Regions from separate parts of the Streptomyces sp. NPDC085937 genome, predicted to be linked through region 1. Evidence: riboswitches for the same ligand, from Rfam matches in the RefSeq annotation. Region 1 holds a riboswitch; the other holds the start of a gene.
What was found. A riboswitch is a leader RNA that binds a small molecule or an ion and turns the genes downstream of it on or off. The one in region 1 is predicted to bind cyclic di-AMP.
Positions count from the first base shown of each region.

Region 2: another riboswitch for cyclic di-AMP. It lies ahead of ACIF8S_RS32415 (peptidoglycan DD-metalloendopeptidase family protein); the one in region 1 lies ahead of ACIF8S_RS31160 (transglycosylase family protein).

Region 1 covers NZ_JBITSH010000021.1:89,513-93,715, reverse strand. Annotated here, with positions in the region: gene ACIF8S_RS31170 (cytochrome P450) at 1-829, shown strand, start outside; gene ACIF8S_RS31165 (transglycosylase family protein) at 1,024-1,983, shown strand; cyclic di-AMP (ydaO/yuaA leader) riboswitch at 2,197-2,364, shown strand; gene ACIF8S_RS31160 (transglycosylase family protein) at 2,369-3,073, shown strand; gene eno (phosphopyruvate hydratase) at 3,341-4,203, shown strand, end outside.
Region 2 covers NZ_JBITSH010000025.1:3,825-8,027, forward strand. Annotated here, with positions in the region: gene ACIF8S_RS32395 (aspartate aminotransferase family protein) at 1-178, shown strand, start outside; gene ACIF8S_RS32400 (helix-turn-helix domain-containing protein) at 348-971, shown strand; gene ACIF8S_RS32405 (DUF6126 family protein) at 983-1,096, shown strand; gene ACIF8S_RS32410 (tyrosine-protein phosphatase) at 1,118-1,915, opposite strand; cyclic di-AMP (ydaO/yuaA leader) riboswitch at 2,464-2,624, shown strand; gene ACIF8S_RS32415 (peptidoglycan DD-metalloendopeptidase family protein) at 2,629-3,567, shown strand; gene ACIF8S_RS32420 (SGNH/GDSL hydrolase family protein) at 3,772-4,203, shown strand, end outside.

The sequences.
Region 1 (4,203 bases):
CCCGCTCCCCATCTACGCCATCTGCGACCTGCTCGGCGTCCCCCGCGAGGACCAGGACGACTTCCGGGACTGGGCGGGCATGATGATCCGTCACGGCGGCGGTCCGCGCGGCGGGGTCGCCCGGTCGGTGAAGAAGATGCGCGGCTACCTCGCCGAGCTGATCCACCGCAAGCGTGAGGCACTGCCCGCCGAGCCCGCGCCCGGCGAGGACCTCATCTCCGGCCTGATCCGCGCCTCCGACCATGGTGAGCACCTCACCGAGAACGAGGCCGCGGCGATGGCGTTCATCCTGTTGTTCGCCGGTTTCGAGACGACCGTGAACCTCATCGGCAACGGCACCTACGCCCTGCTCACCCACCCCGAGGAGCGGGAGCGCCTGCAGCGGGCGCTGGCCGCCGGGGACCACGGGCTGCTGGAGACCGGCGTGGAGGAACTGCTGCGCTACGACGGGCCGGTGGAGCTGGCCACCTGGCGGTTCGCCACCGAGCCGGTCGTCATCGGCGGGCAGCGCGTCGGGACGGGTGACCCGGTCCTCGTCGTCCTGGCCGCGGCCGACCGGGACCCGGAGCGGTTCGACGGCCCGGACACGCTGGACCTGGCCCGCCGCGACAACCAGCACCTGGGCTACGGGCACGGCATCCACTACTGCCTGGGCGCCCCGCTCGCGCGCCTGGAGGGCCAGACCGCCCTCGCCACCCTGCTGACCCGACTGCCGGACCTGAGGCTCGCGGCGGACACGGCCGAACTGCGCTGGCGCGGCGGCCTCATCATGCGGGGACTGCGCACGCTTCCGGTGGAATTCTCCCCTCCGCCCACGGGACAGGGGTGACCTCCCTGCCCGTGCCCGGAGGCCGGGGCACGGAAACATGACACACCCTCAAGTCTGTGATCTTCATGTGATCTGCACGGCATGAACTTGTGACAAGTGATCGTCTGCCTATACGTTCACCCATCAAGTACGGCGCGCCGTACGGATTCCCCTCACCGCGCGCCGGTCCTTGTTGTCGAGTGAAAGGTCTCCGCATGCTCTCCGGGAACGGCCGACACCGTCGCCCTCGCCAGGCTCCGGCTCTGCTCGTCGCGGCCGGAGTGACGGGCTCCGCCATCGCGATCCCGCTCCTCGGGGCAGGGGCCGCCAACGCGGCCGACGGTGACACCTGGGACCGGGTGGCCGAGTGCGAGAGCGGCGGCTCCTGGAGCCAGAACACCGGCAACGGGTACTACGGCGGCCTGCAGTTGACCCAGGACGACTGGGAGAACCACGGCGGACTGGAGTACGCGCCCAGCGCCGACCAGGCCAGCCGCGGCCAGCAGATAGCCGTGGCGGAGAGAATTCTCGCCGAGCAGGGGGTCGGCAAGTGGCGCGCCTGCGGCCTGCTCACGGGTCTGAGCCAGGACACGACGTCCCCGAACGTCGACACGGGCGTGGCGGGCGACGCGACCTCGGGCGCCTCCCGCGACACCGGTTCCACCGGCACGTCCGGTTCCACCGGCACGTCCGGTTCGCCGGAAAACCGCGATTCGTCCACTTCCCCCTCGCCGTCGGCCACGTCCGGAGCCTCGACCGAGGAGCGGGACGACGCGGACGGCAGGACGTCTCCGTCCGCCTCCACCGCCCCCGGCAGTGACGAGTCGGACAAGTCGGGTCAGACCAGCGGTTCTTCGGCCGTCACGGACGCCGAGGGTGAGGGTTCGGGCCGTCACCGCGGTTCCACCGCCGAGGAGCGCGAGCGCACGGACGGTGCGACCGCGTCGGCCGGCCGGCATGCCGCGCCCTCCGTCGAGGCCACCCCCGACGCGGGCGACGACCGCTACACCGTCGAGAACGGGGACAGCCTGACGTCCATCGCCGACTCCCTTGCGCTCACCGGTGGATGGACCGCCCTCTACGCCGAGAACCAGCAGGTGATCGGTGAGGACCCGAACCTCATCCTGCCCGGTCAGCGGCTTCTGGTGAGCGACGCGGTGGACGCGAACCGCTAGAAAGCGGACACCTGAAAAGCCCTCGGCGGAGCGCCAGTTGGCGTCAGGTTTCGGGCTGAATGTCCGTAATAAAGACTGTGAGAGATAGGTCTCAGAAGCCCTGATCGTCTTTGAAATTCCGCGAAGCGCGTGCCTACGGTCGTGACCGCTCGCCACCGCGGGCCCCGGCTGCCGCCACGCCGAATCCTGCCAGTGGCAGCACGGGAACAGTCGTCGCGTCATGCGCCGTAGGCAGGAGCGGGGGACCCAGGTAAGTGCCGTGTCCGGGCAGTGATGCCGGAGACGGCTTGGGGTGAAGCCGCGTTCCGTGAGGAACGCGGCCGGGCAACTCAACCGGCCCGAACCCGACAGCTCACCTCGCAGGCGTCGGTGAGGGGATCCATCCATGCTGTTTTCCAGCAAGGGCAAGCACCGTCGTCCGTCCAAGGCCACCCGTGCCATCGCCATCGCCGGTGTGACCGGTGCCGCCGTCGCCGCCCCGCTGATGGCGGCCGGCAACGCCTCCGCCGCCACCGCGTCCGAGTGGGACGCCGTCGCCCAGTGCGAGTCCGGCGGCAACTGGTCCATCAACACCGGCAACGGGTACTACGGCGGCCTGCAGTTCTCCGCCTCCACCTGGGCCGCGTACGGCGGCACGCAGTACGCCGGCAGCGCCGACCAGGCCAGCAAGGCCCAGCAGATCGAGATCGCCGAGAAGGTCCTCGCGGGCCAGGGCAAGGGCGCCTGGCCGGTCTGCGGCACCGGCCTGTCCAACGCCTCCTACAACGGCTCCTCCGCCGAGGGCTCCTCGCAGGACTCGGGCTCCACCGAGTCCCGCGAGAGCGAGCAGAAGGCCTCCCGCTCCGCCGAGCGCCCCGCCGCGCCGAAGCAGGCGGAGAAGAAGGCCGAGAAGAAGACCGTCACCACCCCGACCGGCAAGAAGGTCGAGAAGGGCGACGGCGAGTACAAGGTCGTCAAGGGTGACACCCTCAGCTCCATCGCCGCGGAGCACGACGTCAAGGGCGGCTGGGCGAAGCTGTTCAAGCTGAACGACGACATCGTCGACGACGCCGACCTCATCTACCCGGGCCAGCAGCTGCACCTGAAGTAAGGCGTAGCGGCAGGTCCCTCCCCGTCCCCACGGGCTCCCCGCCCCGGTGCGTTTCTTCCCCCGTACGCACCGGGGCGGGGTCATGTCCGGACGCATTACGGTCACGGTTTCCCGAACCGGCTTTGTTCCGTTCGGAAACAATTTACTCTCGGTTCTGTCCATGAGGCGGGCGGCGAGATGGCCGATCGCCCGGAGCCGGTTAGGCTCGGACTCGCAAGGCCCCCGTGGCCCTGCTCACCCGCGTCACATCCCAAGAAGGAGATGCTCGTGCCGTCCATCGACGTCGTCGTAGCCCGGGAAATCCTGGACTCCCGAGGCAACCCCACGGTCGAGGTCGAGGTCGGCCTCGACGACGGCAGCACGGGTCGTGCCGCCGTTCCGTCCGGCGCTTCCACCGGCGCCTTCGAGGCCATCGAACTCCGTGACGGCGATGCCGGCCGTTACCTGGGCAAGGGCGTCGAGAAGGCCGTGCTGGCCGTCATCGAGCAGATCGGCCCGGAGCTCGTCGGCTACGACGCCACCGAGCAGCGCCTGATCGACCAGGCGATGTTCGACCTGGACGCCACCGACAACAAGGGCTCGCTCGGCGCCAACGCCATCCTCGGCGTCTCGCTCGCCGTGGCCCACGCCGCCTCCGAGGCCAGCGACCTGCCGCTGTTCCGCTACCTGGGCGGCCCGAACGCGCACCTGCTGCCGGTGCCGATGATGAACATCCTGAACGGCGGCTCGCACGCCGACTCCAACGTGGACATCCAGGAGTTCATGATCGCCCCGATCGGCGCGGAGTCCTTCTCCGAGGCGCTTCGCTGGGGCGCCGAGGTCTACCACACCCTGAAGAAGGTCCTGAAGGGCAAGGGCCTGGCCACCGGCCTCGGCGACGAGGGCGGCTTCGCCCCGAACCTCGGCTCCAACCGCGAGGCCCTCGACCTCATCCTCGAGGCGATCAAGGAAGCCGGCTACACCCCCGGCGAGCAGATCGCCCTGGCCCTCGACGTGGCCGCCTCCGAGTTCTACAAGGACGGCGTCTACACCTTCGAGGGCAAGGAGCGCACGGCCGCCGAGATGACCGAGTACTACGCGGAGCTCGTCGACGCGTACCCGCTCGTGTCCATCGAGGACCCGCTGTTCGA
Region 2 (4,203 bases), on a different contig from region 1:
TCAGGTCTCCGGCGACCATCTGGAGGTGATCAAGCTGATCCCTCCGCTGATCATCGACGAGGACGACGTGAACCGGTTCGTGGACGCCTTCACCGCGGTGATGGACGACGCCCACGAGGGCGGGCTCATCTGGGACTTCGGCAAGACTTTGGTGAAGCAGGCGGTCGCCAACCGCTGACGTCGCCAACCGCGGCCCGCGCGGTCGCACCTCGCGGGCCGCGGCGAGCGGGCGGAACCCTCACCGGTCGCCGAGGCCGGCATCGCTCACCGGTCGCCGAGGCCGGCATCGCTTTGCCCCAGAGGCAAGGAAATTGCCTCTGGGGCAAGGTCGGGTGCTCAATGGAGGCATGAGCTCCTCCGAGACCGAGCCGCGGGACGAGCCTGCCGAGGCGCTCCCCGCGGTCGCTCCGCAGCTGCGCGCCCTGCGCCGACGGTCCTCCCTGACGCTGGAGGCCGCCGCCCGGCAGGCGGGCCTGTCGCCCGCCCACCTCTCCCGGCTGGAGACGGGGCAGCGCCAGCCCTCGTTGCCCATGCTGCTCTCCCTGGCCCGGATCTACGGCACGACCGTCTCCGAGCTGCTCGGGGAGTCGGCCGCCGACCGGGACGCCGTGGTGCGCGCCGCGGACATGGAACCCACGGCGGCCGGCGGCTGGACGTACTGGCAGGCCGGTGCGGCCGGGCGCGGCATGCAGGCCCTGCGGGTCCAGGTGCCGCACGGCTCCCAGGGCGACATCGTGCGCGTCCACCCCGGTGAGGAGTGGCTGTACGTCCTCAAGGGGCGGCTGCGGCTGCACCTCGGCGACACCCTGCACCGGCTCGGTCCGGGAGACAGCGCGCACTTCGACTCGCTGACCCCGCACCGCATCGCCGCCCAGGACCCCGACGGGGTCGAGCTGCTGTTCGTCCACACCCTGCTGCAGAGTCCCACGGCCGCCCTGTGCCTGGGCCCGACCCATGGAGAGACACCGTGACCGGGAAAGACATGGAAGAGAAGCTCCCGAGGGCCCTGTGGGTGAGGCTGTTCGTCTACGTCGTGGTCGGGCACCTCTTCGCGGCCTTCATCTACTTCCTCTTCGAGATGGCGCCGAAGAAGTGAGCACGCCGGGGCACACGGACGTCAGTCGAGCAGGCGCTCGCGCAGCCGCTCCCGGTGGGCGGGCGTGATGCCGAGCCCCTGCTCCAGGTACGCGTCCACCCCGCCCCAGGTCTCCTCGATCGTCTCGAAGGCCGCCGCCAGGTACTCCTCGCGCGCGTCGAAGAGCGGGCTGAGCAGCTCCATGACCTCGGGGGAGTAGGTGTCGGGGGAGCTGCCGCTGCGGCGCACCTTGTACCGGCGGTGCTTGGCGTTGGACTTCAGGTAGTCCTCGACGATCGCGTCCCGCTCCACGCCCACGGCGAGGAGCGTCACCGCGATCGAGAGTCCCGCGCGGTCCTTGCCGGCCGCGCAGTGCATCAGCGCGGGCACGCTGTCCTCGGCGAGAGCGCCCAGCACCTGGGAGTGCTCGCCGGTGCGTGCCTTGATGGTCGTGCGGTAGGAGTTGATCATCCGGTCGGCGCCCTGGCCGTCGGAGAGGATCGCGCGCAGCTGGTCGATGTCCCCGTCGCGCACCATCTTCCAGAACTCCGCACCGTCGGCCGGGTCGCTGAGCGGCAGGTTCACGTTCCGCACGCCGGGCAGCTCGACGTCAGGCCCTTCCAGCTTCTGGTCGGCCGCGTTGCGGAAGTCGAACACCGTGTGCAGGCCGAGCGAGGCGAGGAAGGCGGCGTCCTCCGCGGTGGCGTGGGCGAGGTGGCCGCTGCGGAACAGCACGCCGTGCCGCACGCGCCGGCCGTCCACGGTCGGCAGTCCACCGACGTCGCGGAAGTTGCGCACCCCGGTCAGCTGGGGCTCGGTCGACGGGATCTCCTGCGTCACGGACGGCTCCTCCCACTCGGTGCCGTCGCCGCGGCTCGTCGACGGGCACCACTCGACGATACGACATGCCTGCCAGGGGCAATGAGTTGTCCACAGGGCAGATGCGGGGCGAGCGAGGCGTACCCGCACTGTCCGATCTTGATTGTTTCTGTTGGATTGCGTGAAGGTCTCGAGGGGCGGCCGACAGGAAGATTCAGATGTCGCGAATACTCCGGGTGACCCGTCGCGCTTGTGCTGATTGATGCGTTATGTCCGTTTAGATCACTTGGTCATAAAGCGCCCTGATAGAACGGGAATTGAGGATGAGGTGCGTGAGCATCGTCATATCGGTGACCGTGCGCTGTCGCCATGCTCACGTAATTCCCGTTCACGGCAGGGGAATTCGATCCCGATCCACTTGCGCGGTCCACGCAGGGTGACGTCATTTCCCCCTTTCGATCACGGAAAAAGCCGGTTCGCGGGAACACGCGCTTGTTTCGCCGCGTCGAGGTCGCTTACGTTCCCAACCGATCCGGACGGACGCCTAATCCTGCCGCCGCCCGGAGCCCGCACACACTGACCCGACGCACGGCAGGAGCGGGGGACCCACAGGTACAACCGCCTGTTCCGGACCCCGGACAACAGGCTTGGGGTACAGCCGCGCAGCGACGCGGCCGGACATCTCCAGTCCGCACCCGACAGCTCACCTCGTAGGCGCCGGAGAGGAATTCGACATGCCCGCGAAGGGTAAGCACCGCCGTACCAAGGCTCAGCGTTTCACCCGCTCCATCGCCGTCGCCGGAACCGGTGGCGCCGCACTCGCCCTGCCGCTGCTCGGCGCCACCGGCGCGCACGCCGCGACCCCGCAGTCGGCCCCCCAGAAGGCCGTTCAGTCCCTTTCCGTCTCCAGCCACCAGGCCACGGGCGACAAGGGCGACGAGGCCCGTACGTACACCGTGAAGGCCGGCGACTACCTCGCCAAGATCGCCGAGGCGGAGCACGTCGACGGCGGCTGGAAGAAGCTCTACGCGGACAACCGCGAGGCCGTGGGCGAGGACCCGTCGCTCATCCACCCGGGTCTGAAGCTGTCCCTCCAGGGTGAGGCCGCCAAGAGCGCCCCCCGGCAGTCGACTTCGCCGCAGGAGTCGAAGCCCGCCGCGCCCAAGGCCGAGAAGCCGGCCGCGCCCAAGGCGGAGAAGCCCGCCGCGAAGCCGGCGCAGAAGTCGTCCGAGGAGTCCTCCTCCGGGGCCTCCACCCAGACCACCTCCGGCTTCACCTCCCCGGTGTCCGGCGGCGGCGTCGGCACCGCCTACAAGGTGGCCGGCGGCATGTGGTCCAGCGGCTACCACACCGGTGTCGACTTCGTCGTCCCGACCGGTACCCCCCTGAAGGCCGTCGGCGCCGGCACCGTCGTCTCCGCCGGCTGGGGCGGCGCGTACGGCAACCAGGTCGTCATCCAGCTGAACGACGGCCACTACGCCCAGTACGCCCACCTGTCCTCCCTGTCCGTCTCGGCGGGCCAGACGGTGAGCGCCGGCCAGCAGGTCGGCCTCTCCGGTGCGACCGGCAACGTGACCGGCCCGCACCTGCACTTCGAGATCCGCACCAGCCCGAACTACGGCTCGGACGTGGACCCGCTCTCCTACCTGCGCTCCAAGGGCGTCGCTCTCTGACCCCTGGCGGCACCCTTCCTGACACGCGCGCCGAAGGCCGACCCCGATCCACGGGGCCGGCCTTCGGCGTATTCCGGGCTTGGTCAACATTTGAGAGTGGCTTATCTCACCGCACGTCAACCCTCCCTTACGGTCGCGTAGGTCACATCGGAAGGTGAATCATGTCCGGCTGTGGCAGACGATTCGAAGAGTGACAAGGCAAGAGTGATCGGGTCGTACGTGGCGGTGGGGGACAGCTTCACCGAGGGCGTCGGCGACCCCGGCCCCGGCGGGTCGTTCGTCGGCTGGGCCGACCGGCTGGCCGTCCTGCTCGCCGACCGCAGGCCCGAGGGCGACTTCCGGTACGCCAACCTCGCCGTGCGCGGCAAGCTGCTGGACCAGATCGTGGCCGACCAGCTTCCCCGGGCGGTGGAACTCGCCCCCGACCTGGTCTCGTTCTGTGCGGGCGGCAACGACATCCTGCGCCCGGGCACCGACCCGGACGAGGTGGCCGAGCGCTTCGAGCGGGCCGTCGCCCGGCTCGCCGCGACGGCCGGCACGGTCCTGGTGACCACCGGGTTCGACACCCGTGGCGTCCCCCTGCTCAAGCATCTGCGCGGCAAGATCGCCACGTACAACGGGCACGTGCGGGCCGTC